One region of the Methylobacterium sp. D53M genome, then DNA from elsewhere that is predicted to be linked to it. Evidence: predicted binding sites of a transcription regulator. Region 1 holds the regulator's gene; each other region holds the start of a gene.
The links. Region 1 encodes PhoB, which activates phosphate uptake and scavenging genes when phosphate is short. Its sites were predicted from a motif close to TGTCATNNANCTGTCAT; they were not measured.

Region 2: the regulator PhoB is predicted to act here: its motif matches at 2,344-2,360, upstream of ACLBYG_RS21340 (YdcH family protein).
Region 3: the regulator PhoB is predicted to act here: its motif matches at 2,935-2,951, upstream of ACLBYG_RS17280 (Orn/Lys/Arg family decarboxylase).
Region 4: the regulator PhoB is predicted to act here: its motif matches at 2,305-2,321, upstream of ACLBYG_RS12080 (UDP-2,3-diacylglucosamine diphosphatase).

Annotation. Positions count from the first base shown of each region.
Region 1 covers NZ_JBKFAL010000010.1:114,865-122,346, forward strand. Annotated here, with positions in the region: gene ACLBYG_RS16275 (aminopeptidase P family protein) at 118-1,956, shown strand; gene ACLBYG_RS16280 (protein-disulfide reductase DsbD family protein) at 2,093-4,249, shown strand; gene phoB (phosphate regulon transcriptional regulator PhoB) at 4,429-5,124, opposite strand; gene phoU (phosphate signaling complex protein PhoU) at 5,247-5,966, opposite strand; gene pstB (phosphate ABC transporter ATP-binding protein PstB) at 6,076-6,891, opposite strand; gene pstA (phosphate ABC transporter permease PstA) at 6,914-7,482, opposite strand, start outside.
Region 2 covers NZ_JBKFAL010000017.1:37,294-44,775, forward strand. Annotated here, with positions in the region: gene ACLBYG_RS21325 (5-(carboxyamino)imidazole ribonucleotide synthase) at 294-1,406, opposite strand; gene purE (5-(carboxyamino)imidazole ribonucleotide mutase) at 1,403-1,903, opposite strand; gene ACLBYG_RS21335 (YdcH family protein) at 1,982-2,242, opposite strand; gene ACLBYG_RS21340 (YdcH family protein) at 2,374-2,556, shown strand; gene ACLBYG_RS21345 (propionyl-CoA synthetase) at 2,745-4,673, shown strand; gene ACLBYG_RS21350 (hypothetical protein) at 4,732-5,205, opposite strand; gene ACLBYG_RS21355 (NADH:flavin oxidoreductase/NADH oxidase) at 5,393-6,511, shown strand; gene ACLBYG_RS21360 (phosphodiester glycosidase family protein) at 6,521-7,270, opposite strand.
Region 3 covers NZ_JBKFAL010000011.1:165,826-173,307, forward strand. Annotated here, with positions in the region: gene ACLBYG_RS17275 (GNAT family N-acetyltransferase) at 1-541, opposite strand, end outside; gene ACLBYG_RS17280 (Orn/Lys/Arg family decarboxylase) at 541-2,886, opposite strand; gene ACLBYG_RS17285 (hydroxyacid dehydrogenase) at 3,185-4,165, opposite strand; gene ACLBYG_RS17290 (TonB-dependent receptor) at 4,745-6,874, shown strand; gene ACLBYG_RS17295 (hypothetical protein) at 7,028-7,482, shown strand, end outside.
Region 4 covers NZ_JBKFAL010000006.1:65,685-73,166, forward strand. Annotated here, with positions in the region: gene ACLBYG_RS12070 (ribonuclease HII) at 1-343, opposite strand, end outside; gene ACLBYG_RS12075 (glycosyltransferase family 4 protein) at 382-1,428, opposite strand; gene ACLBYG_RS12080 (UDP-2,3-diacylglucosamine diphosphatase) at 1,439-2,236, opposite strand; gene ACLBYG_RS12085 (aminotransferase class V-fold PLP-dependent enzyme) at 2,774-3,982, shown strand; gene ACLBYG_RS12090 (D-2-hydroxyacid dehydrogenase) at 4,086-5,030, shown strand; gene ACLBYG_RS12095 (NADP-dependent methylenetetrahydromethanopterin/methylenetetrahydrofolate dehydrogenase) at 5,242-6,105, shown strand; gene fchA (methenyltetrahydrofolate cyclohydrolase) at 6,116-6,757, shown strand; gene ACLBYG_RS12105 (malate--CoA ligase subunit beta) at 7,157-7,482, shown strand, end outside.

The sequences.
Region 1 (7,482 bases):
CCGCGGCGTGATAAGATTGCTAACGATCTTTAAGCACCGCAACCGACCTCTGACCAACCTCTTTCTCATGACAACAGGGTGTTGCGATGCGGGAGCGGCGGGCGCTAGGCTCGCCGCATGACCGAGACCCGTCCGTCCCGACAGCGCCAGCGCTTCCAGAGCTTCGACGACCCGAGCCACCGTAAGGGCGCCGAGCGGATCGAGGCCCTGCGGGCGGCGCTGCGCGAGACCGGACTCGACGGCTTCGTCGTGCCGCGGGCCGACGAGCACCAGTCGGAATACGTTCCCGCCGACGCCGAGCGGCTGGCCTGGCTCACCGGCTTCACCGGCTCGGCCGGCACGGCCGTGATCCTGATGGAGTCCGCGGCGCTGGTCGTCGACGGGCGCTACACCCTGCAGGCGCCCGAGCAGGTCGATACCGGCCTCGTCACGGTGGTGCCGCTCGCCGAGTCGACGGCGGAGGCCTGGGTCGGCGCCAACCTGCGGCGGGATCAGGTGCTCGGCTACGATCCCTGGCTGCACACCCCGGACGGTCTGGCGCGCCTGGAGCGGGCCGTGACCCGCGCCGGCGGGACCGTGCGGGCGGTGCCGAACCTCGTCGACGCGGTCTGGGCCGGTCGGCCGCGGCCGCCGGCCGGTCCGGTGGTGGTCCATCCGGACGCGCTGTGCGGCGAGGGGGCCGCCGACAAGCTCGGCCGGATCCGGGCGGCGCTCGCCGAGGGCGGCTGCGATGCCCTGGTGATCTCCGACCCGCACAACCTGGCCTGGGCCTTCAACCTGCGCGGGTCCGACGTCGCCCACACGCCCCTGGCGCTGGGTTACGCCATCCTGCCGCGCGAGGGACGGGCCCGGCTGTACCTCGTCTCTCCGAACATCGATCCGGCTCTGCGGGCGGAACTCGCGCCGATCGCCGAGATCCTGCCGCGAGCGGACCTGGACGACGGGCTGGCATCCCTGGCGGGCGCGCGCGTCCGCCTCGACGCGGCCACCGGCGCTGTCGCCGTGAAGGAGAAGATCGAGGCCGCCGGCGGCACGGCCGATGTCGGCAAGGACCCGATCACCGGCATGAAGGCGGTCAAGAACGCCGCCGAGATCGCGGGCGCCCGCGCCGCCCATGTCCGGGACGGGGCGAGCGTCGTGCGCTTCCTCGCCTGGCTCGACGGTGCGGCCGCGGCCGGCGGCCTCACCGAGATCGCCGCCGTCGAGGCCCTGGAGGATTTCCGGGCCGCCGGCGGCGACCTGCGCGAGGTCTCGTTCCCCACGATCTCGGGTTCCGGACCGAACGGCGCGATCGTCCACTACCGGGTGAGCCGCGCCACGGACCGGGCGGTCCAGTCGGGCGAGCTGTTCCTGATCGACTCGGGAGCGCAGTACCCGGACGGCACCACCGACATCACCCGGACGGTCGCGGTCGGCGCGCCGAGCCCGGAGATGCGCGACCGGTTCACGCGGGTGCTAAAGGGGCACGTCGCCATCGCCCGGGCGGTATTCCCGGTCGGCACGACCGGCGCCCAGATCGACGCCTTCGCGCGGGCACCGCTCTGGCAGGCGGGCCTCGACTTCGACCACGGCACCGGTCACGGCGTCGGCGCCTTCCTGTCGGTGCACGAGGGGCCGCAGCGGATCGCCAAGACCGGCACGGTGGCGCTCGAGCCCGGCATGATCCTGTCGAACGAGCCGGGCTACTACGCCCGCGGCACCTACGGCATCCGGATCGAGAATCTCGTCTTGGTCGAGGCCCGCGCGATCGCGGGCGGGGAGCGCCCGATGCTCGGCTTCGAGACGCTGACGCTCGCTCCCTACGACCGCCGGCTGATCCGGCCGGACCTGCTCGAACCCGGGGAGCGGGCCTGGATCGACGCCTATCATGCGAGGGTCCGTGAGACCCTGGCGCCCGGGCTCGACACCGCGACGCGCGACTGGCTCGAGCGGGCGACGGCGCCGCTCGAGGAGTGAGCCGGCCGCAGGGATCCCGAACGCGGTCCGTGGTAAGACCCGACGCCATGGTAAGACCGGACGCCATGGAAACGCCCGCGCCGAGCCCGACACGCCGCGCGTGAAACCGCGACCGCCCCGCGCGCGAAGGGACAGCATGATCCGCCGCCTCGCCCTCCTGATCCTGGCCGTCGCCGCGGGCCTCTCGGCCGCCGCGGCACAGGGGTTCCGCACGCCCGCGGACCTCGTGCGCGCGAGCCTCGTGGCCGAGCCCGCCGCGGTCGCCGGCGCGCAGCCCTTCACGCTGGCGGTGCGGATGCAGGTCAAGCCCGGCTGGCACGTCTACTGGCGCAACCCGGGCGATTCCGGTCTGCCCCCGGAGGTGACCTGGACCCTGCCGGCCGGCTTCAGCGCCGGCGCGATCCGGTGGCCGGCGCCGGAGCGAATCCCGATCGCGACCCTCATGAACTACGGCTACGAGGGTGAGGTCACGCTCCTCGTCCCGGTGACGCCGCCGCCGAGCCTCGACCCGGCCGACCCGGTGCGGATCCAGGCCAAGCTGACGTACCTCGTCTGCGAGACCGAGTGCGTGCCCGGCTCGGCCGATCTCGCCCTGACCCTGCCGGTCGGCAAGGCCGAGCCGGACCCGGCCAACGCCGCGCTGTTCGCGCGCGCCCGCGCTGCGCTCCCCGTGCCGGCGCTCTGGCCCCTGAGCCTGTCGAGCCAGGGCGACACCCTGCGCCTCGATTTCGCCGCGGCCGGCCTCAAGCCCGAGGCGGTCCGGAACGCCGCGTACTTCCCCTACGCCGAGACGGCGATCGACAACGCCGCCGCGCAGGTGATGAGCGTCGACGGGACCGGCCTGCACCTGACTCTCGCCCGGAGCAGCCCGACCGACCCGGTGCCCGCCGCGCTGCCCGGCGTCCTGACGGTCGAGGCGGTCGACGCCGCCGGGACCCACCGGCTCGCCTTCGCGTACGGCGACGAGCCGGTCCTCCCGGCCGCCGCGGCGCCGGCCGCGACCGCGCCGCCCGCGACCGCGCCGGCCGCCGCCGACTTCGACGCGCTGACGCTGGCGACCGCCGCGGCCTTCGCCTTCCTCGGCGGCCTGATCCTCAACCTGATGCCCTGCGTCTTCCCGGTCCTGTCGATCAAGGTGCTGAGCCTCGTGCGGCACGCGGGCGAGGGGCCGGCCCGGCTGCGGCTCCACGGCCTCGCCTACACGGCCGGCGTCCTGGCGAGCTTCCTGGCGCTCGCCGCCGCGCTGATCGGCCTGAAGAGCGGCGGGGCCGCGATCGGCTGGGGGTTCCAGCTCCAGTCGCCCGCCATCGTGGCGGGGCTCGCCTACCTGCTGTTCGCGATGGGCCTGAGCCTCTCGGGCGCGGTCCATGTCGGCGGCCGGCTCGCCGGCCTCGGCGACGGCCTCACCCGGCGCGGCGGCCTGAGCGGCTCGTTCTTCACCGGTGTGCTCGCGACCCTGGTGGCGACGCCCTGCACGGCGCCGTTCATGGGCTCGGCGGTGGGCTTCGCGCTGACCCAGAGCGCCGGCGTGGCGCTCGCCGTCTTCGCGAGCCTCGGCCTCGGCCTCGCCCTGCCCTTCCTGCTCCTGACCCTCTGGCCGCCGGCCCTGCGGGCGCTGCCGCGGCCGGGCGCCTGGATGGAGACCCTCAAGCAGGTGCTGGCCTTCCCGGTCTACGCCACCGTGGCGTGGCTGATCTGGGTGCTGGCGCAGCAGGTCGACCCGCGCGGGCTGCTGGCGGCGCTGATCGGCCTCGTCCTCGTGGGCTTCGCCGCCTGGGCCTGGGAGCACGGCCGCGCCGCCCCGCCGCGGGCCGGCCGGGTCGCGCAGGCCGCCGCGGCGCTGGCGCTGATCGCCGTCGGGGCCCTCGCCGTCACCCTGCCCCGGGACCGCGCCGCGCCGGCCGCGCAGGCCGCCGCCGACGGGATCGAGCCGTTCACGCAGGCGCGCCTCGACGCCCTGGTCGACGCGCACCGCCCCGTCTTCGTGGACATGACCGCCGCGTGGTGCATCACCTGCGCGGTCAACGAGGCGACCTCGCTCAACACGAAGGCCGTGCGGGCCGCGATGGCCGAGCGCGGCGTGACCTACATGAAGGGCGACTGGACCAACCAGAACCCCGAGATCACCCGCCTCCTGGAGAAGCACGGGCGCAGCGGCGTCCCGCTCTACCTGCTCTATACCGGGACGGGGGAGCCCCAGGTGCTGCCGCAGATCCTCACCGAGGGGACGGTCCTGGCGGCGCTGGAGGCGGTGCCGGCCGCCTCGGGCCGGAGCGCGGCGCTGGCGCGCTGAGTCCCTGGAGGCCGGGACGCGCGAATCTTCGCGGGCCCGTCCCAGCGTCTTTGCGAGCGGAGCGAAGCAACCCAGCAGCGCCGCGCGCACCGGCGTCCCGCCGCCCTGGGTCGCTTCGCTGCGCTCGCGATGACGGTGCGCCGGAGCGAAGTCCTATCCGGACGGCCCGTGAGGCCGCCTCAGGCCTCCAGCGAGAAGGTCTCGTCGAAGGCGTAGCCGGAGCCGCGGACCGTGCGGATCGGGTCGGTCTGGCGCGGGCCGTTCAGCGCCTTGCGCAGCCGCCCGACATGGACGTCGACGGTGCGCTCGTCGATGTAGACGTCGTGGCCCCACACCCCGTCGAGGAGCTGCTCGCGGGAGAAGACCCGGCCCGGCGCCAGCATCAGGAATTCCAGGAGCCGGAACTCCGTGGGGCCCAGATGCAGCTCCTCGCCGCCGCGGCGGACGCGGTGGCCGGTGCGGTCGAGTTCCAGGTCGCCGGCCGCCAGCCGGTCCGAGACGTGGGCTGGCTTGGCCCGGCGCAGGAGCGCGCGGATCCGGGCGAGCAGCTCCGGGACCGAGAACGGCTTGACGATGTAGTCGTCGGCGCCCGTGCCGAGACCGCGGACGCGGTCGCCCTCCTCGCCCCGGGCGGTGAGCATGATCACCGGCAGGCGCTCGGTCTCCCGGCGCGCCCGGATCCGGCGGCACAGCTCGATCCCCGAGAGGCCGGGCAGCATCCAGTCGAGCAGGACGAGGTCCGGGATCCGCTCCGCCAGGAGCAGCTCGGCGTCGTCGCCGCGCGCCGCCGAATCCACCAGGAAGCCCTCGGCCTCCAGGTTGTAGCGGAGCAGCGTGCTCAGGGCCTCCTCGTCCTCGACGATCAGGACTTGCATGCTCACGTTCGAAGACTCGTTCTGCGGGCGGTCCCCGGATGGTGCAGGAGGCGCCGCCCCGCCTCAACCCGCACGGAGAGTGACCCCGGCCGCGCCCACAGGAAGGCGCCGGGGTCGGCGCCTCACGGCGCCTGCACGCCGTCCACGGTCGCGTAGTTCGACGCGTCGTTCTTCGGCCGGTCACCCGCCAGCGTCTCGCCCGTGGCGAGGTAGTGGATCGTCTCGGCGATGTTGGTGGTGTGGTCACCGATGCGCTCTACGTTCTTCGCGCAGAACAGGAGATGCGTGCAGAACGAGATGTTGCGCGGATCCTCCATCATGTAGGTCAGGAGCTCGCGGAACAGGGAATTGTACAGGGCGTCGATCTCGCCGTCGCGCTCCCAGACGTCGTGGGCCGCCTGGACGTCGCGGCTCCCGTAGGCGTCGAGCACGTCCTTCAGCTGACCCTCGGCGAGGTCGCTCATGTGGCGCACGCCGAGCACGATCTTCTGGGCCGGCGCCTGGTCGGAGATCGCCACCACGCGCTTGGCGACGTTCTTGGCGAGGTCGCCGATCCGCTCCAGATCGCCGGAGACGCGGATCGCCGAGATGGTCTCGCGCAGGTCGATCGCCAGGGGCTGGCGCCGGGCGATCAGCAGCACGGCGCGCTCCTCGATGTCCCGCTGCAGCGCGTCGAGGCGCTTGTCGGCGAGGATCACCGCCTGGGCGAGCGTGTCGTCCCGGCGCACGAGGGCGTCGGTCGCCTCCGCGGTCATCTTCTCGGCGACGCCGCCCATCTCCGAGATCGAGCGACGCAGGTTCTCCAGGTCGGTGTCGTAGGAGGTGACGATATGGCCGGGCATGGCGGATCCTTCGATGGGGTCCCGGGGACGGCCCTCCGGGAGGCTTGCGGGACCCGCCGGCGCGCCGGAGACGCGAGCGGCGGTCCCGGGACCGGAGCGGCCCGGCAGACTAGCCGAAGCGGCCGGTGATGTAGTCCTGCGTGCGGCGTTCCGTCGGGTTCATGAACATCCGGTTGGTCGGACCGAACTCGACGAGCTGCCCCAGATACATGAAGGCGGTGAACTGCGAGATGCGCGCCGCCTGCTGCATGTTGTGCGTGACGATCACGATGGTGAACTCGTCGCGCAGCTGCTCGATCAGCTCCTCGATGCGGCCGGTGGAGATCGGGTCGAGGGCCGAGGTCGGCTCGTCGAACAGGATCACCTCCGGCTTCTGCGCCACCGTCCGGGCGATGCACAGGCGCTGCTGCTGGCCGCCCGACAGGCCGGTCCCGGGCTGCCGGAGCTTGTCCTTCACCTCGTCCCAGAGGGCGGCCTTGCGCAGGGATTCCTCGATCCGGCCGTCGAGCTCGGATTTCGGCAGCTTCTCGTAGAGGCGCAGGCCGAAGGCCACGTTGTCGTAGATCGACATCGGGAACGGCGTCGGCTTCTGGAACACCATGCCGATGCGCGAGCGCAGCTCGTTCAGGTCGACGGAGGGGCTGAGGATGTTCTCGCCGTCGAGCAGGATCTCGCCCTCCGCGCGCTGCTCCGGGTAGAGGCTGTAGATCCGGTTGAAGCAGCGCAGCAGGGTGGACTTGCCGCAGCCGGAAGGGCCGATCAGCGCCGTCACCTGCCGGTCGTGGAAGTTGAGGTTGACGTCCTTAAGCCCGTGGAAGCTGCCGTAGTAGAAGTTCAGGTCCTTGACGGCGATCCGCACGGGGCCGCCCTCTTCGGCGCGGTTGCGGTTCAGCTCGACCGTGGGGATCGCGGAGGCGGCGTTCATCGTCGTGTCCTCGAAAGGGGGCTCAGCGCGAGGCCTGCGGCTTGATCACGAGGCGCGCGATGATCGACAGCGCCAGGATGGTGGTGGTGATCAGGAGCGCGCCCGCCCAGGCCAGGCCCTGCCAGTTCGGGTAGGGCGAGAGGGCGAACTGGTAGATCATCACCGGCAGGTTCGCGACGCCGCCCATCAGGTTGGCCGAGAACCAGGAATTGTTGTTGAGCGCGGTGAACAGCAGCGGCGCGGTCTCGCCGGCGATGCGGGCGAGGGCCAGGATGATGCCGGTGACGATGCCGGCCGAGGCCGCCCGCCAGGTCACGCTCATGATCACCGTCGAGGGCGGCGCGCCGAGCGCCGCGCCGGCCTCCCGCAGGGTGCCGGGCACGAGGCGCAGCATGTCCTCGGTGGTGCGCACGATCACCGGCACGGCGATGATCGCCAGCGCCACGCCGCCGGCCCAGCCCGAGTAGGTGCCCATCGGCCGCACCATCAGCGTGTAGACGAACAGGCCGATCAGGATCGACGGCGCCGAGAGCAGGACGTCGTTGAGGAAGCGGATCAGGGCGGCCAGCTTCGAGCCGCGCCCGTACTCGG
Region 2 (7,482 bases), on a different contig from region 1:
TCCGCCCCGCCCCTCACAGTCCAAGAGCCCGCGCCGAGCGCCGGGCACGCCCGAGTTCGGGGCACCGTCGCGCATCACGGTGAAGGCCGGCTTAAGAAGCGCCGCGTCGTGATCCGGCCCCCGCCGGTCCCGGCGGGACCAAGCGGTGCGGGCGGGTTCGAGCGACAGCATACGGAACCGACCACAGTGTCGTGGAAGCGGCGGGATGTGGCGAAGGTATGGCTCGACCGTTCCGCGGGGCCGCGGACGGCCCTCCGGCGATCACGCGGCGACGCGGGTGTGCCCTCGAAGCCTCAGGATCCGGTCGGACCCGGCCCGAGGCGCGTGACGTGGCCCATCTTGCGGCCGGGGCGCGCCTCGCCCTTGCCGTACAGGTGCAGGTGGGCGCCGGGCTCGGCCAGCAGGGCGTGCCAGTCGTCCGCCTGGGCGCCGATCAGGTTGCGCATCTCGACGGGCAGACCGCCGACCCGGCCCGCATCGCCCAGCGGCCAGCCGCAGACGGCGCGGACGTGCTGGGCGAACTGCGAGGTCAGCGCGCCCTCGCTGGTCCAGTGGCCGGAATTGTGCACCCGGGGCGCGATCTCGTTGACCACCAGCCGCTCCGCCCCGTCCTCGCGGACGAGGAACATCTCGACGGCGAGCACGCCGACATAGTCGAGGGCGTCGGCGATCCGCCGGGCGATCTCGACGGCGGCGCGGCCCGTCTCGGCGGACACGCCGGGCGCCGGCACCCGGGTCAGCGCGAGGATGTGGTCGCGGTGCTCGTTCTCGCAGAGGTCGTAGGCCGCGAAGCTGCCGTCGCGCCCGCGCGCGCCCACCACCGAGACCTCGCGCTCGAACGGCACGAAGCCCTCCAGGATCAGCGGCGCGCCGCCGAACTCGGCGAACAGGGCGTTGCGGTCGCCCTCGGCCCGCTCGCGGAGCATGCGCTGCCCCTTGCCGTCGTAGCCGAAGCGGCGGGTCTTGAGCACGGCCGGCAGGCCGATCACCTCGATCGCCCGGTCGAGGTCGTCGGGCGTGTCCACCGCCCGGAACGGCGCCGTCGGGATGCCCAGGCCGTTGATGAACTCCTTCTCGGAGAGCCGGTCCTGCGTGGTCGAGAGCGCGCGCGCGTTCGGGTGCAGGGCGGCGTGCCGGGCGAGGACGTCGGCGGTGGCGTGCGGGATGTTCTCGAACTCGTAGGTCACGACGTCGACGCCGCGGGCGAAATCCGCCAGCGCCGCGGCGTCGTCGTAGGCCGCGCAGATGGTCCGGGCGGCCACGTCGAAGGCGGGGCTGTCCGCGTCGGGCGCGTAGACATGCGCCTTGAGGCCGTAATCGGCCGCCGCGAGCGCGATCATGCGCCCGAGCTGGCCCCCACCGACGATGCCGAGGATCGAGCCGGGGCCGAGGATCTTGTCCGTCACGCGTTCTCTTCCGTCACCGGCCGTTCGGCCACCGAGGCGCTCTGGGCCGCGCGCCACGCCTCCAGGCGCTCCGCCAGGTCCGGATCGGTCAGCGCCAGGACGGCGGCGGCGAGCAGGGCCGCGTTCACTGCCCCGGCCCGGCCGATCGCCAGGGTCCCCACCGGGATGCCGGCCGGCATCTGGACGATGGAGAGCAGGCTGTCCTGGCCGGAGAGGGCCTTCGACTCCACCGGCACGCCGAAGACCGGCAGGCGGGTCATCGCGGCCGCCATGCCGGGCAGGTGCGCGGCGCCGCCCGCACCGGCGATCACCACCTTGAGGCCGGCCGCGACCGCGCCCTTGGCGAAGGCGACGAGCCGGTCCGGCGTGCGGTGGGCCGACACGATGCGCGCGTCGTATGGTACGCCGAGCGCGTCGAGCGTCTCGGCGGCATGACGCATGGTCGCCCAGTCGGACTGGCTGCCCATGATGATCGCGACCGGAGGAGGCGACGCCATCGTTGATCCCGGCAAAAGAGGGCGCTTACAGGCGGCGCGGGCCTGCGGCAAGGCGGGGCCGGAGGGCGTCCACCGGCATCAGGCGATGATGTCCGGCGTGAGCGCGTCCTCAATGTGATAGATGCGGTCGCGCAGCGTGAGCTTGCGCTTCTTCAGGCGCTGGATCTGGAGCTGGTCCCCGGCGACGCTGCGCTCCAGCGCCTCGATGGCGCTGTCGAGATCCCGGTGCTCCTCGCGCAGCCGCGCCAGTTCGCCCAGGAGGTCCGACTGCGTACCCTCACCCGCCTCGTCCGCCATCGTCACCTGAGAACCCGAAGACCGTTCGTCGCCCGAGAGCATGCGTCACGCTCCGGCGCCGGACAAGGCGGCGCGGTAAGCAATCATCAGACTTAGCAGCAGAAAACGCTTCGACAGGTCCGGCATCCTGTGCCAATCTCGTTGTGTCGAAACGATGACAGGAGATTCGACTCATGTCGCTGCAGACGCATCTGAACCAACTCGCCCGGAAGCACGAAGCCCTCGAGCGCGAGATTCAGGAAGCGATCCACAGACCTTCGGCGAACGACCTCCACATCGCCGAGCTGAAGCGACGGAAACTCCTCCTCAAGGACGAGATCAACAAGCTTCAGGCGGGCAACGACACGTTGCACTGACGCCTGAGACGTCCAATCTGATAGCGAATTCAAGCTGACGACCGCCGCATCGGGAGCCCCGGTGCGGCGGTTTTCTTTTGGGGGCACCGAGCCGCGGCCGTCACGCCCGTCGCCACTCCCGCGCGCGCGAGAATGGGCTACTCTGCGGGCCGCCGCCGGAGAGCGGTCCGCGAGGAAACGCCCAACCGATGACGAGAGCCAGCCTGCCGGGCCGCTACCCGGAGATCTACGAATCGGCCTGCCGCGACCCCGAGGCGTTCTGGCTCGGTGCGGCGCGGGCCCTCGACTGGGCGCGGGCGCCGGAGCGGGCCTTCGCGCCGGATTCCGGCCTTTACGGACGCTGGTTCCCGGACGGCACCCTGAACGCCTGCCACAACGCGGTGGACCGCCACGCGGACGGGGCCCGGGCGGATCAGGTTGCGATCCGCTACGACTCGCCCGTGACCGGGACCAAGCGCAGCATCACCTACCGGGCGCTGCGCGACGAGGTGGCGGTGCTGGCCGCCGTGCTGGCCGACCTCGGTGTCGGCAAGGGCGACCGGGTGATCCTGTACATGCCGATGGTGCCCGAGGCGCTGTTCGGCATGCTCGCCTGCGCCCGGCTCGGCGCGGTCCACTCGGTGGTGTTCGGCGGCTTCGCCGCCAACGAGCTGGCGGTGCGGATCGAAGACGCGGCGCCGAAGGTGGTGCTCGCCGCCTCCTGCGGGATCGAGCCGAACCGCGTGGTCGCCTACAAGCCGCTCCTGGACGCGGCGATCGCGGCCTCGCGGCACAAGCCGGAGGCCTGCCTGATCCTCCAGCGCCCGCAAGGGCCCGCGACCCTCGTCGCGGACCGGGATCGCGACTGGGGTGAGACCGTCGCGGCCGCCCGGACGGCGGGGCGGAGCGCGGCGTGCGTGCCGGTCGCCGCCACCGACCCGCTCTACGTCCTCTACACTTCCGGCACGACCGGGAAGCCGAAGGGCGTGGTCCGCGATACCGGCGGCTACCTCGTCGCCCTGGCCTGGTCGATGCCGAACCTCTACGGTGTCCAGCCCGGCGAGACCTACTTCTGCGCCTCCGACATCGGCTGGGTCGTCGGCCACTCCTACATCGTCTACGCGCCGCTCCTGCACGGCTGCACCACGGTCCTCTACGAGGGGAAACCCGTCGGGACGCCCGATGCCGGCGCCTTCTGGCGGGTGGTCGGCGAATACGGGGTGGTCTGCCTGTTCACCGCGCCGACAGCCCTGCGGGCGATCAAGAAGGAGGATTCGAAGGGCGCCCGGATCGCCGATCACGACCTCTCGGCCTTCCGCAGCCTGTTCCTGGCGGGCGAGCGCGCCGACCCCGACTCGGTCGCCTGGGCCGAGCGCGTGCTGGGCCGACCGGTGGTCGACCACTGGTGGCAGACCGAGACCGGCTGGCCGATCGCCGGCAACCCGATGGGCCTCGGCCTCCTGCCGGTGAAGCACGGCAGCACCTGCGTGCCGATGCCGGGCTACCGGGTCGAAGTCCTGGACGAGGGCGGGAAGCCGGTTCCGGCGGGGACCATGGGCACGATCGCGATCCGCCTGCCCCTGCCGCCCGGCTGCCTGCCGACCCTCTGGGGCTCGGACGACCGGATGCGGTCGAGCTATCTCGCCACCTTCCCGGGCTACTACGACACGTCGGATGCCGGGGTGATCGACGCCGACGGCTACATCACGGTCCTGGGACGGACCGACGACATCATCAACGTCGCGGGCCACCGTCTGTCCACCGGCGGCATGGAGGCGGTGCTGGCGAGCCACCCGGACGTGGCGGAATGCGCGGTCATCGGCATCCGCGACGCGCTGAAGGGAGAGGTGCCCTGCGGGTTCGTGGTGCTGAAGGCCGGCGTCGCCCGGCCGACCGAGACGATCGAGCGGGAACTCGTCGCCAAGGTGCGGGACGAGATCGGCCCGGTGGCCGCCTTCAAGCTGGCGCTGACCGTGCCGCGGCTGCCCAAGACCCGGTCGGGCAAGATCCTGCGGGCCACGATGAAGCGCATCGCCGATCACGAGCCGTGGACGATGCCGGCGACCATCGACGACGCGGCGGCCCTCGACGAGATCGGCGACAGCCTGAAGGATCGGGGGATCGGCGCGGCCCGGTAGGGTGCCGGACCGCGCTGGCGGCGCGTCGACGGGCGGTCGCGGCCCGCCTCAATCCGCCTCAATCCGCGTCGGCGCCGTCGTCGTCGGTGTCGATATCGACCGTCGGCGCCGGCCGCATCAGGGCGGGCGCGTAGGTGCCCGCGGTCGGACCGGTGGTGACCGAGGCCGGCACGCGCCGGGCGTTCGGCTCGGAGGGGATCAGCGTCGCGGTGGCGGCCACGAGGCCGGCGAGGGACCGGACATCGTCCGGCTGACGGGGGTCGCGGGAGATCAGCGCGGCCTCCCGCTGCAGGCGGAGATTGCAGGCCTCCGAAGGCAGGCCGCCGTTCGGCGTACAGGCGTCGTGGCGGGCGCAGGCGGCATCGAGGGCGTCGATCGGCGGGAGTGGCGCGTTGTTGCCCGGTCCGCAGTAATTCCCGTGGATCAGCATCTTGGGGCCGCCGAAGGCGGCAGGCTGGGCCTGGGCGGTGCCCGCGAGGGCGGCGCAGCCGGCGGCCAGGGCGAGCGGGACGGCGAGTCTGGTGAGCATCATCTGGACCTCGGGCGATCTCGCCCCCTCAGGCGGTTCGCGTCGATTGCCGCGATGCGGCGACAGGCCAGGAAACGGGCGGCCACATCCGCAAGTTCCCGCAACGCCCGCCCGCAGAGGTGCTCTGCCGCACCGCACTGGCCGCCGCGCCCGTCCTGGGCCAGAGTGAACCCTCCACCAGGAGTTGCCGATGACCGCTCGCCTGTTCGAACCGCTGACACTCGACGCGCTCACGCTCGAGAACCGCATCCTCGTCGCGCCGATGTGCCAGTACTCGGCGCGGGACGGCGAGGCGACCGACTGGCACATGATGCATCTCGGCCAGCTCGCCATGTCGGGGGCCGGCCTGCTGACCCTGGAGGCCACCGCGGTCTCCCCGGAGGCGCGGATCACCGCCTGGGATCTCGGCCTCTACAACGACGGCTGCGAGCGGGCGCTGGGCCGGGTGCTCGACGCCGTGCGCGAATACGCGCCGATCCCGGTCTGCATCCAGATCGCCCATGCCGGGCGCAAGGCCTCCAGCGAGGCCCCCTGGGCCGGTGGCCAGCAGATCCCGCCGGAGCACGCCTACGGCTGGCGCACCGAGGCGCCCTCGGCGGTCGCGCACGGCGAGGGCGAGGTCCCGCCCCACGCCCTCGACGCCGCCGACCTGAAGCGCGTCCGCGACCAGTTCGTGGCCACCGCCAAGCGGGCCGTGCACCTCGGCATCGAGGCCGTCGAGCTGCACGGCGCCCACGGCTACCTGCTGCACCAGTTCCTGTCGCCGATCGCCAACAAGCGGACAGATGAATACGGCGGCAGCCTCGCCAACCGCATGCGCTTCCCCCTGGAGATCTACGACGCGGTGCGGGATGTCGTGCCCGCCGGCAGCCCGGTCTGGCTGCGGGTCTCGGCCACCGACTGGGTCGAGGACGGCTGGGATCTCGACGAGACGGTGGAGCTGGCCCAGGCGCTCAAGCGGGCGGGATCGCCGGCGATCCACGTCTCCACGGGCGGCGTCTCGCCGAAGCAGGCGATCAGGCTCGGGCCGGGCTATCAGGTGCCCTACGCCGAGCGGATCAAGGCGGAGACCGGGCTCACCACCATCGCGGTCGGGCTGATCACCGAGGCCCGGCAGGCGGAGACGATCCTGCAGGAGGGCCGGGCGGACGCGATCTCGCTCGCCCGCGCCATGCTGTACGATCCGCGCTGGCCCTGGCACGCCGCCGCCGAGCTCGGCGCCCGGGTGCGCGCGCCCAAGCAGTACTGGCGCTCGCAGCCGCGGGAGTACAAGGACCTGTTCAAGGACACGGCCTTCGGCCAGCGCTGAGGGCGGCCCTCACCGCGGCAGCGCGCCGACCAGCGGTCCGAGAGGGCGGCTGATGTCGGTGCGGCCGAGGTTCGGCGCGTAGAGGCTGGAGACCGAGCCGTCGAGGAACAGGGCGTTGCGGCAGCCGAGATCGTCGCGGAACAGCCGCGCGAAGGCGCCGAAGGTCACCGGGCGCTCGGAGATCGCGAAGATCGCCACGTGCCCGTCGCCGGGCACGCCGACGCCGTTGCGGATCTTCTGGCTCGGCCCGTCGGCGGCGATCTTCGGGTGGATCTGGCCGTCGATCACCAGCATCGGCCCGGACTGCGTGGCGAAATCCGGCCGGATCTTCGCCCGCAGGTAGCGGGACGTGTCGACCACCCCGGCGCGCTCGCCCTTCAGCCAGAAGATCCCGTTGGGCTTCAGGTGGAAATTGCCCGGCCCGTCCGCCGTGGAGACGCGCTTCAGCTCGTGCCCGTTCTCGACGTAGAGGCCGACCGGCGCCTGGTCCTTGTCGTACATGCCGGCGTTCATCGCGAAGGCGAGGCGGCCGCCCTGCTTCTCGGCGAGGGTGCCGAGGGCGCCGTAGGGCTTGCCGTCGTCCTGGAGCCAGAACAGCCGCAGTCGCTGCTTCCGGAGGTCGATGGTGCAGACCGTGAACGTCTCACCCTGCGCCTCGACCGCCCGGCAGGGCTCCGTCGCGGCCGGGGCGGCCGCCCGGGCCGGGGCCGCGAGGGCGAGCAGCGTGATCAAGAGGGCGTGAGCCGGGCGCAGCATCATCATTCGTTCCAGGCAGCTCGGGGACGGCAAGTCGGGGACGGCGAAGCTCGTTCGGCCCGCCCTTCGCCCTGGAAAGCGGCGAATTTCGTGTCCGAGCCGCGCCCGCATGGGTTCGGACGCGGCCGGGTGCGTCTCGCGACCGCGCGCCGCGGCCGGGACTGGACCGTTTTATCGGTTCGAGCGTTCTTAGCCGCAGAGGGCGTGTTTCCACG
Region 3 (7,482 bases), on a different contig from region 1:
GCTGGACCATGACGCTGTCCGACCAGTGGCCGTACTTGAAGCCCACCGCCCGCAGGTAGCCGACCCGCTCGAACCCGCAGGCCTCGTGGAGCCGCAGGGAGGCCGCGTTCTCGGCGTCGATGTAGCCGATCATCTGGCGGTAGCCGCCCGCCGCGCAGGCCTCGATCAGGGCCGGCAGCAGCCGCCGGCCGATCCCCGCGTGCAGGTGGTCGGGATGCACGTAGATCGAGTGCTTGAGGGTGTAGCGGTAGGCCGGCCGCTTCCGGAACGGCACCGCGTAGGCGTAGCCCGCCACCGCGCCGTCCCGGTCGGCCACGAGGTGCGGCAGGCGCTTCTTGCGCATGGTCTTGCGCCGCCGCTTCAGGTCGTCGGGGAGCAGCCGGTCCTCCTCGGCGACGCTGACATCGGTCACGCCCTTGCCGATATGGTGCTCGTAGATCGCCACCATCGCCTCGACATCGGCGTCCGAGGAGGCGCGGATGACGATGTCGGGGCAGGACCGGGCCGGGAGCAGGCCGGGCGTCTCGGCCTCGATCTCCATCAGGCGCCCTCCCGCGCCACGTAGGTGTGGAAGCGGATCCGCCCGCCCGGGTCGACCTCGCGGTAGACGCCCTGGATCTCGGCCTCGAAGCCCGGGAACAGGTTGGCCGAGGCCTCGAACATCTTGAAATAGTCGAGCATGGGCTTGGCCCGGTCGTCCAAGCGCTCGCCGGGCAGCACCGTGCCGATGCCCGGGGGATAGACCAGCATCAGCGTGGTGGCGATCCGCCCCTCGGCCTCGGCGATCGGCACGTAGTCGACCTTGTTGCGGGTCAGTAGCTGGGCGGCGCGCTTGGGCGGCATCACCATCTCGGGCAGGTGCTCGGGGGCGAATTGCCGCCGCTGCAGCGTCGAGGTGCCGGCCTCCCGGTGGAAGGCGTGGAACTCGCCGCAGAGGTCGCGCAGGCGCACGCCCCGGTAGCGGTTCGGCCGGCGGTTGACGAATTCCGGCATGGCCTCCTCCAGCGGGACGTTGTCGTCGTGGAGCCGCTTGAAGGCGACGAGGCCCGAGATCAGCGTGCCGGCCTTGGAGGATTCCACCCCCGGGGTCAGCAGGAAGAGCAGCGAGTTCAGGTCGTTCTTCTCGGCGACGATCCGGTTCTCACGCAGGTATTGCGCCACGATCGGCGCCGGCACGCCGTGCTGGGCGTAGGCCCCCGTGTGCCGGTCGAAGCCGGGGGTCAGCACGGTGAGCTTGTTCGGGTCGGTGATGGCGTAGCCCGGCGCCACGTGGGTGAAGCCGTGCCAGCGCGCGCCCGGCTTCAGCTCCCAGTGGCGCGGCGTCGCGGCGAGCTCGTCCGTCGGCACGCTCTCCCACGGCACCTCCGCGCCGTCGACGTTCACCGTCACGTCCGGCACGAAGGGGTCGAAGAACCAGCGCCGCGCGGGATCGCGCTCGTTCTCCTCGAACTCGCGCCGGATCGCCCGGACCTTCTTGCGCCACTCGATCCCGAGCCGGATCGTGTCGTCCCACAGGATCATGCCCGAGCGGCCCTTCATCATCTGGGCGCCGACGTCGAGGGAGGCGAAGAGCGGGTAGAAGGGCGAGGTCGAGGCGTGGACGAGGAAGCTCTCGTTGAGCCGCTTGTGCTCGACCCGCCGGGTCTGGCCGCGGATGTGGCCGTCGCGGGTGTGGATCTGCGAGGCCTGGGAGAAGCTCGCGAGCTGCTTGTGGGTCGATTGCGTGGCGACGATGCCGGGCGAGGTCTCGTCGAGGCCGGTCAGCCCCATGGCGAAGCGCCTTGCGTAGAGCGGGTGGAACTTCATGAAGCCCGCCCAGGCCTCGTCGAACAGGATGTAGTCGCAGAGGTGGCCGATCTTCTCCAGGATCTCCTGGGCGTCGTAGATCGTGCCGTCGTAGGTGCACTGCTCGATCACCGCGACGCGGAACGGCCGCTCCCGGCGCCACGCCTCCGGGTCGGTCACCAGCGGGTTGCGGCGGATCTTCTCCCGGATCCGGGTCTCGTCCAGGGCCTCGTGGAAGATCGGCCCGATCAGGCCGTAGGCGTTGCGGTCGGTCTCCAGGAAGATCGGGATGCCGCCGCCCAGGAACAGGGCGCCGTGATGGGCCGCCTTGTGGTTGTTGCGGTCGAACAGGACGAGGTCGTCCTCGGCCACCAGGGAGGACAGGACGATCTTGTTGGAGGCCGAGGTGCCGTTGAGGACGAAGTAGGTCTTCTCCGCCCCGAAGATCTTGGCGGCCTCCTTCTGGGCCTTGAGCGCCGGGCCCTCGTGGGTCAGCAGGTCGCCGAGATCGAGGACCGAGTTGTCGAGGTCGTCGCGGAAGATCGCCTCGCCGAGGTGCTCCACGAAGATCCGGCCGATCGGCGACCGGTTGTAGAAGATGCCGCCGTTGTGGCCCGGGCAGGTCCAGAGCTGGTTGCCCTTCTCGGCGTAGTCGACGAGCGCGCCGAAGAACGGGGTCTTGAGGGTCTCGGCGTACTGCGTGACCCGGCTGACGAGGCCGCGGGCGATGAATTCCGGCGTCTCCTCGGCGAGGAAGATGTAGCCGTCGATGAAGTCGAGGAGCTCGACCGGGATGTCCTCCAGCCGCTTGCGGCGGACCATGATGACGATCGGCATCTCCAGGCCGCGCCGGCGCATCATGTCGATGAGGGCGGCGGCCTTGCCGTCGAGGCCGCGCTTGCCCCAGTCGACCACGAGGCAGCCGACCGCGGCGTCGGTCTGGACCGCGATGGCCGCATCCTCGACGCGCCGGGCGCGCACCACCTCGAATCCGCGCTGCTCCACGGCCGCCACGATCTGGTTGACGCGCGCGCCCTCGAGATCGTCCGGGTCGAAGGCCGGGGCGCACATCAGGACCGTGAAGCGACGGTGGAAGTCCATGGAGCCCTCTCTGGCCTCGGATGCAGCGGGTGGCTTTCCGGCCCGTCTGCGACGATTGCATGACACGGCGCGCGGCGGGCGGTCGCGGTCCGGACGAAACACCGTGAACCGGGCCGGCCACGACCGCCGCGCCGTCAGGATCGGCCGCGGGTCCCGCTCCCGTGCGGGAGAGGGACAGGGTGAGGGGTGAGACCTCACCGGATGAGGCTCCCCCTCGAATCGCGTCGATCGGGTGCTTGATCCCGAAGCCTCTCGTCCCTCACCCCAACCCTCTCCCGCACGGGGAGAGGGGGGACCATCACACCCCGCGGCGCCGCTCCCAAACGGCCGGGTTGACCAGCCCGCCCGGCCGCCGGCCGGCGAGGACGTCGACCACGCGGGTCGCGGCGGTCTCGGCGGTGCGGATCAGGGCCGCCCCGGTGGAGCCGCCGACATGGGGTGTCAGGATCGCCCGGGGCTGGCGGGCCAGCGGGTGGTCGACCGGCAGCGGCTCCTGGGCGAAGACGTCGAGCCCGGCGCCCGCGATCGTGCCCGCCTCCAGCGCCTCCACCAGGGCCGCCTCGTCGATCAGGCCGCCGCGGCTGGTGTTGATCAGGAAGGCGTCCCGCTTCATCCGCGCGAGCTGGTCCCGGCCGATCAGGCCGCGGGTGCCCGCGGTCAGCGGCACGTGCAGGGAGACGATGTCGGATTCCGCCAGCAGCGCGTCGACCGAGGCGGCCCGCAGGGCGCCGGCATTGGCGAAGTCCGCGTCCGGGCGGCTCGGGCCGTAGGCCAGCACCCGCAGGCCCAGGGCGGCGCCGAGCCGGGCGGTCGCCTGCCCGATCGCCCCGAAGCCGACGAGGCCCAGCGTCAGGCCGGCGAGCTCGATCAGCCGGGCGGTGAACTTGAAGCTGTCGTCGCCGGCCCGGACCGAGCGGTCGGCCCCCGGCAGGGCCTTGGCCAGGGCGAAGATCAGCGCCAGCGTCTGCTCGGCCACCGAGACGGCGTTGGCGCCGGGCGTGTTCACCACCACGATCCCGGCCCCGGTCGCCTCGGCCGTGGCGACGTGGTCGGTGCCGGTGCCGTGCACCCCGATCACCCGCAGGGCCGGCGCCGCCGCGATGGCGCGGGCCGGGAAGCCGGTGTTGCGGGTGATGACGGCGACGCAGTCGGCGACCTCGCGCGCCAGCGTCTCGGGATCGGTCCCGCTCGCCGGGCGCGGCTCCAGGCCGGCCGCGCGCAACCGGTCGAGGCCCGCCGCGTGGATCGGCTGGACGATGAGGCACGGACCGGTGATCACGGGAGAAGACCTCTGCACAAGAGGAAGGGTGACAGGCACGTTTCGCGCCGGGCCCGTCTAGGCGGGGTGGGCAACCCTGGCAACCGGGCGCCCCGATCGCGGCGCCGCGGCCGCCGGTCGGCGCTCCCGCGGGCCCGTCGGGATCCGGTGGTCGCGCGGTCGAACGCCCCGGCGACCCGACCGGCCGCGCACGATCCACGGGAAATCGCGGCTGGGTCCGGCCTCGGCGGCCTCGTCCGGACCGATGATCCCGGCCGTGCGCCTCGGCCGAGCTGCGGCCCGGCCCTCCGTGAAATCGCCGCCCCGATCGCGCGAAGATGGTCGCGTCATTGATAAACACGACGTCCTGAAATGCATCTATGTATATACGACAATAAATATCGATGATGTTCGATCAGCGCTGCGATCGCACTGTAGAGTTGTAATTACTCCAAATGTATTTTTGACACATGTAGGGATATTTGCTGCCTTGCTCCGTGATTCGGAGCTTTCGTCACGACAATGCGGTCCCACGACTTCTCAGTACCTGTTTCCGCGCGGAACCGGCGCCGGTGGCGCGCGGCCCGGCCGGTTCTCCCGCTGGCCGTCCTGCTGGGCTTCGTCGGGTCCGGGCTGCACGCCGCCCGCGCGGAGGAGGCCGGGGCCGGCCGGGAGGTCCAGCTCGACGAGCTCTCGGTCGAGGGCGCGGCCGCGCCGCGCGGCCCGGTCCCGGCCTATGCCGGTGGTCAGGTGGCGCGGGGCGGGCGCCTCGGCCTTCTGGGCGATACCGAGACCCAGAAGGCGCCCCTCAGCATCGCCAGCTACACCGACACGCTCATTCGGGACCGGCAGGCGCGGACGGTGTCCGAGACCCTGGTCCTCGACCCGTCGGTGCGCGCCACGCAGACCACGGGGGCGCCGTTCGACTCCTTCTCCATCCGGGGCTTCCCGTCCAACGAGAACACCAGCGGCGAGGTCGCCTTCGACGGGCTCTACGGCATCGCCCCGAGCTTCCGCATCTTCACCGACTACGTGGAGCGCATCGAGGTCCTGAAGGGCCCGTCCGCCGCCCTCACGGGGGTGTCGCCGAACGGCGCGGTCGGCGGCGTGGTCAACATCGTCCCCAAGCGCGCCGGCGCGGACCTCACTCGCGTCACGCTGGATTACGGCTCGTCCGCCTGGGGCGGCAGCCAGGTCGACGTCGCCCGCCGCTGGGGGTCGGGCCGGGAATGGGGCGCCCGCGTTGTCGGCAGCCTGCACGGCGGCGCCACGCCCTTCGACCGCCAGACCGAGACGACCGGCGTCGGGGCCCTGGCCCTCGACTACCAGGGTGACCGGTTCCGCGCGTGGCTCTACCTGCTGGCGCAGACCGACCGCTTCAACGCGCCGCTGCGCCCGTTCCTCCTGCGGGCCGGCGTGCCCGTGCCGCGGGCGCCCGACGGCCGCTTGAACCTGACCCAGCCCTGGGAATACTCAAACGTCGACGATCGCGGCGGCCTGCTGCGCACCGAGTACGACCTGACCGATCAAGTCACGCTGTTCGCGGATGTCGGCGGCGGGCAGACCGGCGTGGAGCGCTACTTCCAGTCGGCGCCGACGATCCTCAACGGCCGCGGCGACACGACCAGCACGCCGCAATTCTACGCGCTGGGCGTCGACCGGCTCACCTACGACGGTGGCGTCCGGGCCCGGTTCGAGACCGGCTTCATCCGGCACGCCCTGACAGTGCAGGGCTCCGTGTACGACGAGGCGACGGCACGGCGGTTCTCGCCCGGCCGGGGCGCCTACCTGTCGAACCTCTACGCGCCGGCCCTCGTCCCGTACATCGCGCCGATCTACGGCGTCGGCCGGCCCCGCCTGTCCGACAGCACCCTGTCGGGGATCGCGGTGGCCGACACGCTGTCGGCCCTCGACGAGCGCGTCCTGCTGACGCTGGGCGTGCGCCGCCAGCGCGTGGAGGCGCACAACTACGTGTCGAATGTCGGCACGCTGGCCTCGTCCTACGACAAGAGCGCCACGACCCCGATGGTCGGCCTCGTGGTGCGACCCTGGGACTCGGTCTCGCTCTACGGCAACTATATTGAGGGCCTGAGCCGCGGCGACGTGGCCCCGGCGGTGGCGACCAATTCCGGCACGATCCTGGAGCCCTACGTGGCCCGACAGGTCGAGGCGGGCGTGAAGCTCGATCTCGGCCGGTTCGGCGCCACGCTCGGCGCCTTCCGGATCACGAAGCCCGCGGGCGAGCTCGGCCCGCAGGGGCGCTTCGCGGCGACCGCCGAGCAGCGCGTCGGCGGGCTCGAGCTGAGCCTGTTCGGCGAGATCACCCCGCAGGTGCGGGTGGTCGGCGGCGTGACCCTGCTCGACGGACGCCTCGTCAGGACGGCGCTCGCCGCCAATCGCGGGAACCGGCCGATCGGCGTGCCGGAGGTCCAGGCGAGCCTGGGGGCCGAGTGGGATCTGCCCGGGTTGCCCGGCCTGACGCTCAACGGCGCGGTCATCTATACCGGGCGGCAGTTCGTCGACCTCGCGAACACCCAGGCCCTGCCGGACTGGGCCCGCCTCGACCTCGGCCTGCGCTACACGACGCGCGTCGCCGAGCGGCCGACGACCTTCAGAGCCAGCGTCCTCAACGTGACTGACACGCGGTACTGGACCGGGGTCGCCTCGTTCGGCACCTTCTTCCAGGGCGCGCCGCGCACCTACCTCCTGTCGATGGCGGTGGATCTCTGAGCCGGACCGGTGCGGCCGCGCCGGGCCTGTCGAGCGGCGCGATGTTTCACGGGAAACATTTTCTTAACCCTGAGCGGCGACCGCGCGGGACCGGCAAGCTGTTGCACCGGCGCCGTCGCGGCGCCGCGCCGGTCGGGTTACCACCGGTCCGGCATGACGACATCGAGCTGGCGTACCCTCCGCAACGTGCAGGCCCGGAAACGGCTGGAGAAGGCCCTGCCGGCGATCTTCCCGGCGCCGGTCCTGCAGCACGCCCTCGCGCGGCCCCTGATCCCGCCGACGCCGCGGCTCGCCGTCGAGAGCTACTGGCGCAACCACATCCTCCGCGCCGACCGGCTCGCCCGGGCGCTGGCGGCGCGCTCCGGCACGCCGGAGGGCTGGGCCTGGCAGATCGGGGCCGAGGGGCGGGCCGGGAGCTTCCGCACGCCGCCCGCGCCGTTCCGCGATCCGGCCTTCGCCCGCGGGCGGGGCGCCTGCTGCATCTGCGGCCAGCCGGTCTACCGGTTCGGCTGGCACCGGGATCTCTGGGCGCGCGGCGTGCCCAACACCAATGCCGGCTGGCACGCGGCCTGTGTCGCGGCCTGGAAGTTCTGGATCGCGCCCCACGT
Region 4 (7,482 bases), on a different contig from region 1:
GGGCGCGCGACCCCGCCGCCACCGCGACCCGCGCGTGGGCGCGGATCAGGGGGGCCAGCCGGTCGCGCACGGGCTCGGGGACGCGCTTGCTGTCGTCGAGGGCCGCGAGCAGGTCGGCCGGGATCGCCGCCGGATCGAACCAGACCGCGGCCACCACCACGGGTCCGCAGAGCGCGCCGCGCCCGACCTCGTCGCAGCCGATCGCCGCCGGATACGCGGCGGCCCGGGCGGGGTCGAACGGTCCGGCGACCGGGGGGCGGGCTCTGACGGACCCGGTCGGTCGGGCGGGCGATCCGGCTGGCGGCTTGGCGGGCGGCTTGGCTGGCGGCTTGGCGGGCGGCATCGCGCCCTCCTGCCATTCCGCGCGGACGCCGTCACGCGTCAGGCGGCGTCGCGGGTGCTCCGGGCGCCGCCATGCGCCTCGACGATGTTGCCGAAGAACTGCCGCGCGCTCACGTCCCAGCCGCAGCGCAGGGCCTCGGCCCGGCACTCGGCGCGGGACAGGCGCAGGGCCGCCAGCGCGGCGACCCGCAGATCCGGGTCGAGCACGCCGACCCGCGTGCCGCCGACGACGTCGTTGGGACCCGGAACCGGGAAGGCCGCCACCGGGAGCCCGCTGGCCAGGGCCTCCAGGAGGACGATGCCGAACGTGTCGGTGAGGCTCGGGAAGACGAAGACGTCGCAGGCCGCGTAGACCGCCGAGAGGTCCGCGCCGGTGCGGGTGCCGAGGAAGTGCGCCGCCGGGGCGAGCGCCTGCAGCCGCGCGCGGTCCGGGCCGTCGCCGACCACCACCTTGGTGCCGGGCAGGTCGAGGGCGAGGAAGGCCGCGACGTTCTTCTCCACCGCCAGCCGCCCGACGTAGAGGAACAGCGGCCCCGGCAGGCCGGCCAGTTCCGCCGGCCGGGGCGTCCCGGGCTCGGCCGGCCGGAACCGCTCCGTGTCCACGCCCCGGGTCCAGCGCATCAGCCGGCCGAAACCCCGCGCCGCGAGCTCGCCCTGGAGCGAGGCGGTGCTGACCATCGTCCCGCGGGCGGCGCCGTGGAACCGGCGCAGGTACGCGTAGGACCACGCCTCCGGCACCGGGGCGCGGGCGGCGAGGTATTCCGGGAAGCGCGTGTGGTAGCTCGTCGTGAAGGGCAGGTCGTGCGCGAGGCAGTGCCGGCGCGCCGCGAGGCCGACCGGTCCCTCCGTGGCGATGTGCACGTGGCTCGGCCGCTCGGCCCGCCAGCGCGCCGCCACCCGCTCGCGCCCGGCATAGGCGAGGCGGATCTCCGGGTAGCCCGGCAGCGGCAGCGAGCGGAAATCCGCCACGGACAGCAGCGTCGTGGCGAAGCCGTGCTCCGGCGCGCGCCGGACCATCTGCTCGAGGGAGCGCACGACGCCGTTCACCTGGGGGTGCCACGCGTCGCTGGCGATCAGGAGCTTCACGGCGCCGCCCTCACGCCACCGCGCGCCGGCCCGGCAGGGGCTGCGGCACGACCTCGGCCTCCCGCGCCCGCAGGAGGCTCGGGTAGTGCAGCACCTCGATGCGGCCGTCGTAGTGCTCCACGAGCCCGGTGCAGGATTCCACCCAGTCGCCGGTGTTGAGGTAGCGCAGGTCGCCGATCGGCCGGTCCGCGGCGTGGTGGATGTGGCCGCAGATCACCCCGTCGGCGCCCTGGCGGCGGGCCTCCTCGGCCAGGATCGTCTCGAAGCGGCCGATGAAGCTCACGGCGTTCTTCACGCGCAGCTTCGCCCAGGCCGACAGCGACCAGTAGGACAGGCCGAGCCGCCGCCGCACCTTGTTGATCAGCGTGTTGAGGGAGAGCGCCAGCGTGTAGGCGCCGTCGCCCAGATGGGCGAGCCACGGCGAGTGGCGCACGACCATGTCGAACTGGTCGCCGTGGATGACGAGGTAGCGCTTGCCGTCGGCCGCCTCGTGGATCGCGGTCTCGGCGAGCTCGATGCCGCCGAAGCTCGTGCCCACATAGTCGCGCAGGAACTCGTCGTGGTTGCCGGGCAGGTAGACGATCCGCGCGCCCTTGCGGACCTTGCGCAGGAGCTTCTGCACCACGTCGTTGTGCTCCTGCGGCCAGTACCAGCCCGAGCGCAGCTGCCAGCCGTCCACGATGTCGCCGACGAGGTAGATCGTGTCGGCGTCGTAGTCCTTCAGGAACGACAGCAGCAGGCCGGCCTGGCAGCCGCGCGTGCCGAGATGCAGGTCGGACAGGAACAGCGTCCGCACGCGGACCGGCATCTCCTCAACCTCGGCCACGGCATCCTCTCCCGGCGGCTGTACGGTGCCGGGATCCAGAGCGCGATCCGATCTCAGTTTGATGACGCGGGTTCCGACGGGGCGGAAAGACTTCGGTGTGCGGTGCCGCGAAGCCTCTCAACCGGAGTGCGACTTCGTTGCGCCGCACAAAAAATTTTTTTGGCAAGTTCCGGAAGTTTTTCCGGTTTTCCTTTCGAGCTTCACCGCCTCATAATACCAAGAACCGGCCGCTCGGCACGAGCACGGCCGGACCTTGACAGGAAGGCGGCGAGGACGGCCCTGGAGCCGTTGGACGGGACGGCAATTCGGAGGCGACCGGCGCGCGGGGGCGCGCCGCGACGCGAGCGGCGTGAGGCCGCCTGCCGCTCCGCGGAGACCCCCCGATCACGGCAGAGGATGGCGTTCGAGGGGGTGCGGCGCGAGCCGCTCTCGACGGCGCCGGACCGACTCCCTGAGGACGCTTGGACAACCCGGCGCGGGTTCACGCCCGCGCGCAATGGACTTTTCGGAGGAAACATCATGGCCGCAACCCGGCGCCCCGGTCGCAACCACCTCTTCATCCCGGGCCCCACCAACATCCCGGAGCGCGTCCTGCGCGCCATGCACGTGCCGTCGGAGGATCACCGCTCGCCGAGCTTCCCCGAGCTGGTGAAGCCGCTCCTGCAGGACTCCAAGATGGTGTTCGGCTCGACCAACGGGACGGTCATCCTGTTCCCGTCCTCGGGCACCGGCATCTGGGAATCGGCCCTGTCCAACACCCTCTGCCGCGGCGACAAGGTGCTCACTGCCCGCTACGGCCAGTTCAGCCACCTCTGGGTCGACATGGCCCAGCGCCTCGGCCTCGACGTGATCGTCCAGGACGAGGAGTGGGGCGCCGGCGCCGATCCGCAGAAGATCGAGGAGGCGCTGCGCGCCGACAAGGATCACGCCATCAAGGCCGTGATGGTCGTCCACAACGAGACCGCCACGGGCGTCACCAGCGACATTGGCGCGGTGCGCAAGGCGATCGACGCCGCCGGCCACCCGGCCCTGCTGTTCGTGGACGGCATCTCGTCGATCGGCTCGCTGCCGTTCTACATGGACGAGTGGGGCGTCGACTGCGCCATCGCGGGCTCGCAGAAGGGCTTCATGCTGCCGGCCGGCCTCGGCCTGATCTGCATCAGCCCGAAGGCGCTCAAGATCGCCGAGGGCGGCACCGGCCGCAACGACCGGCTCGGCCACGCCTACTTCGCCTGGAAGGACCAGCTGGCCGCCAACGCCACCGGCTACTTCCCCTACACCCCCGTCCTGCCGCTGCTCTACGGCCTCCGCGAGGCCCTGGAGATCGTGAAGGAGGAGGGGCTGGAGAACGTCTACCACCGCCACCACGTCCTCGCCGAGGCGACCCGCCAGGCGGTCGCGGCCTGGGGCCTCAAGCCCTGCGCCAAGGAGCCGAAGTGGAACTCCGACACGGTCACGGCGATCGTGGTGCCGGAGGGCGCCGACGCCGCCAAGGTGATCACCCACGCCTACGAGCGCTACAACCTCTCGCTCGGCGCCGGCCTGTCGAAAGTCGCCGGCAAGGTGTTCCGCATCGGCCACCTGGGCGACCTGAACGAGCTGTCGCTGCTGGGCGCCATCGCGGGCGCCGAGATGGCCATGCTCGATTGCGGCATCAAGGTCACGCCGGGCTCGGGCGTCGCCGCCGCCTCCAGCTACCTGCGCGAGAATCCGCTGCATAAGGCGTGATTTGCGCCCGCGATCGGGGCGGGACCGGGTTGCCGGGCCCGCCCCGACGCGCAAGTAAGAACAAGACTATCGAGGAAACCGCCCGTCGTACGAGAGGGGTCCTATGACCAAGAAGATCGTGTTCCTGGATCGTGAATCCCTCGATGCCAGGGTCCGACCGTTCAATTTCCCCCACGAATACGTCGAGCACGAGTCGACCTGGACGCCGGAGGAGATCGTCTCCCGCCTCCAGGGCGCGGAGATCGCGCTGATCAACAAGGTCCCGATGCGGGCCGAGACGCTGAAGCAGCTCCCCGACCTGAGGCTGATCGCGGTCGCCGCCACCGGCACCGACGTGGTCGACAAGGCCCAGGCCAAGGCCCAGGGGGTCACGGTCGTCAACATCCGCAACTACGCGTTCAACACCGTGCCGGAGCACGTGGTCGGGCTGATGTTCGCCCTGCGCCGGGCGATCGTGCCCTACGCCAACTCGGTGCGGCGCGGCGACTGGGCGAAGTCCAAGCAGTTCTGCTACTTCGACTACCCGATCTACGACATCGCCGGCTCGACGCTCGGCATCGTCGGCTACGGGGCGCTGGGCAAGTCGATCGCCAAGCGCGCCGAGGCGCTGGGCATGAAGGTCATCGCCTACGACGTGTTCCCGCAGGACGGGCTGGTCGATTTCGAGACGATCCTGACGCAGTCCGACGTGATCACGCTGCACGTGCCGCTGACCCCCGACACCAAGGGGATGATCGGCGCCGCCGAGCTCAAGAAGATGAAGAAGAGTGCCATCCTCATCAACACGGCCCGCGGCGGGCTCGTGGACGAGGCGGCCCTTCTCGAGGCGCTCAAGGACGGCACCATCGCGGGCGCCGGGTTCGACGTGGTGGCGCAGGAGCCGCCCAAGGACGGCAACATCCTGTGCGAGGCCGACCTGCCGAACCTGATCGTCACGCCGCACGTCGCCTGGGCGAGCAAGGAGGCGATGCAGATCCTGGCCGATCAGCTCGTCGACAACGTCGAGGCCTTCGTGGCGGGCAAGCCGCAGAACGTGGTGGAAGCCTAAGCTCAAGATCTGCGACGGGCGTTCCCCTCCCCTTTGGGGGGAGGGGCCAGGGGTGGGGGTGGTGCAGGAGGCACTGCTCCGCTCAATTCTGCACCAACCCCCACCTCCGGCTCCTCCCCGCAAGGGGGAGGAGAGGGGGATGCGTCCACGCACCGACCCAACCAACATCAGCGCCGGCGCCCCACGGGCGCGACGGAAAGGTCCCAGGAAAATGACGAAGAAGCTGCTGTTCCTGTTCGACACCGATGCCGTGCCGAACGTGTTCGACACGGTCGTTGGCTACGACGGCGGCGCCGACCACATCACTGGCTACGGCGGCGTGAATCCCGACAATGTCGGCGCCCTGGTCGACGGCACGATCTACACCCGCGGCGGCTCCGAGAAGAAGTCGACGGCGATCTTCGTCGGCGGCGGCAGCATGGCGGCGGGCGAGGCGCTGTTCACCGCCGTCAAGAAGCGCTTCTTCGGCCCGTTCCGGGTCTCGGTGATGCTCGATTCCAACGGCTCCAACACCACTGCCGCCGCGGGCGTCGCGCTGGTGGCCAAGGCCGCCGGCTCGCTCCAGGGCAAGAAGGCCGTCGTGCTGGCGGGCACCGGTCCGGTCGGCATGCGCTCGGCCGCTCTGCTCGCCGGCGAGGGCGCCGAGGTGACGATCGCGGGCCGCGCCCTCGACAAGACCCAGGCCGCCGCGGACCAGATCAACACGCGCTTCAAGGTCAACGTGAAGGCCGCCGCGACCCCCGACGAGGCCTCCCGCGTCGCTCTGGTGAAGGGCACGAACCTCGTGTTCACGGCCGGCGCCATCGGCGTCGAGCTGCTGCCGGAAGCCGCCTGGGCGCAGGAATCGTCGATCGAGTTCGTCGCCGACTACAACGCCCAGCCCCCGACGGGCATCGGCGGCATCGACGTGATGGACAAGGGCAAGGAGCGCAACGGCAAGCAGGCCTTCGGGGCGCTGGGCATCGGCGGCCTGAAGCTCAAGCTGCACCGGGCCTGCGTCGGCCAGCTCTTCGAGAGCACCGACAAGGTGCTCGACGCCGAGGAGATCTACGCCCTCGCCAAGACGATGGCCTGAGGAGGCGCCGGTGACCGAGACGCATCGCCCCGAGACCGACAGCATCGAGAAATTCCTGACGGAGCTGGCGAGCGCTGCCCCCACCCCCGGGGGCGGCGGCGCGGCGGCGATCTCCGGCGCCATGGGCGCGGCCCTGGTGTCGATGGTCTGCAACCTCACCATCGGCAAGAAGAAGTACGTCGAGGTCGAGGCCGAGCTGAAGGAGGTCCTGGCCAAGTCCGAGGGCCTGCGGGTCGTGCTCACCGGCATGATCGGCGAGGACGTCCAGGCCTTCGACGCCGTCATGGGCGCCTACGGCCTGCCCAAGGCCACCGACGACGAGAAGGCGGCCCGCGCCGAGAAGATCCAGGCGGCGCTCAAGACCGCCTGCGACGTGCCGCTCGCCTGCTGCCGGGCCTGCCGCGCGGTGATCGACCTCGCGGCCATCACCGCCGACAAGGGCAACCTCAACGTCGTGTCGGATGCCGGCGTGGCGGTGCTCTCCGCCTATGCCGGCCTGCGCAGCGCGGCGCTGAACGTCTACGTGAACGCCAAGGGCCTCGAGGACCGCGCGTTCGCCGAGGAGCGGCTGAAGGAGCTGGAGGATCTGCTCGGCGAGGCCGGCGCACTCACCGAGAAGGTCTACGCGGTCGTCAAGGACAAGGTGAACTGAACCGGCGACTTGGGTCACCACCACGCGTCACAGCGTGTCCGGTCGGCGCCGTCGACGCCGCCGTCTCTGCGAGCGAGTGAAGCAATCCAGTCGGCGCCACCCTCGCAGGCGTCGCGCTGCCCTGGGTCGCTTCGCTGCGCTCGCGATGACGGACAGAGCGTCCTGAACGAAGCGTTCCGACGTACTTTGTAGCGATTCAACAGTCGAGGCCGGGTGCATCGTGCTCCCGGCCTCGCTGTTTTCCTGTATGCTGCGTTGCAATATGAAATACGATCTGTGTTGCGACCGCGAAAAAGTCGCGGTCAATCAGGAGCTTAAAAAATTTGACGGGCGTAATCTTTCGACTCAACTAAAGTAGAGGGCGTCAACGGCGGCAACGAACCGCGGAGGAGGCGCCGAATGGACGTCCACGAGTATCAGGCCAAGGAGCTGCTCGCGAGCTTCGGCGTGGCCGTCCCGAAAGGCGCGATCGCCTTCAGCCCGGACCAGGCGGTCTACGCGGCCACCGAGCTCGGCGGCTCGTTCTGGGCCGTGAAGGCGCAGATCCACGCCGGCGCCCGCGGCAAGGCCGGCGGCATCAAGCTGTGCCGGACCTACAACGAGGTCCGCGACGCCGCCAAGGACCTCCTCGGCAAGCGCCTCGTCACGCACCAGACCGGCCCCGAGGGCAAGCCGGTGCAGCGGGTCTACGTCGAGACCGCCGACCCGTTCGAGCGCGAGCTCTA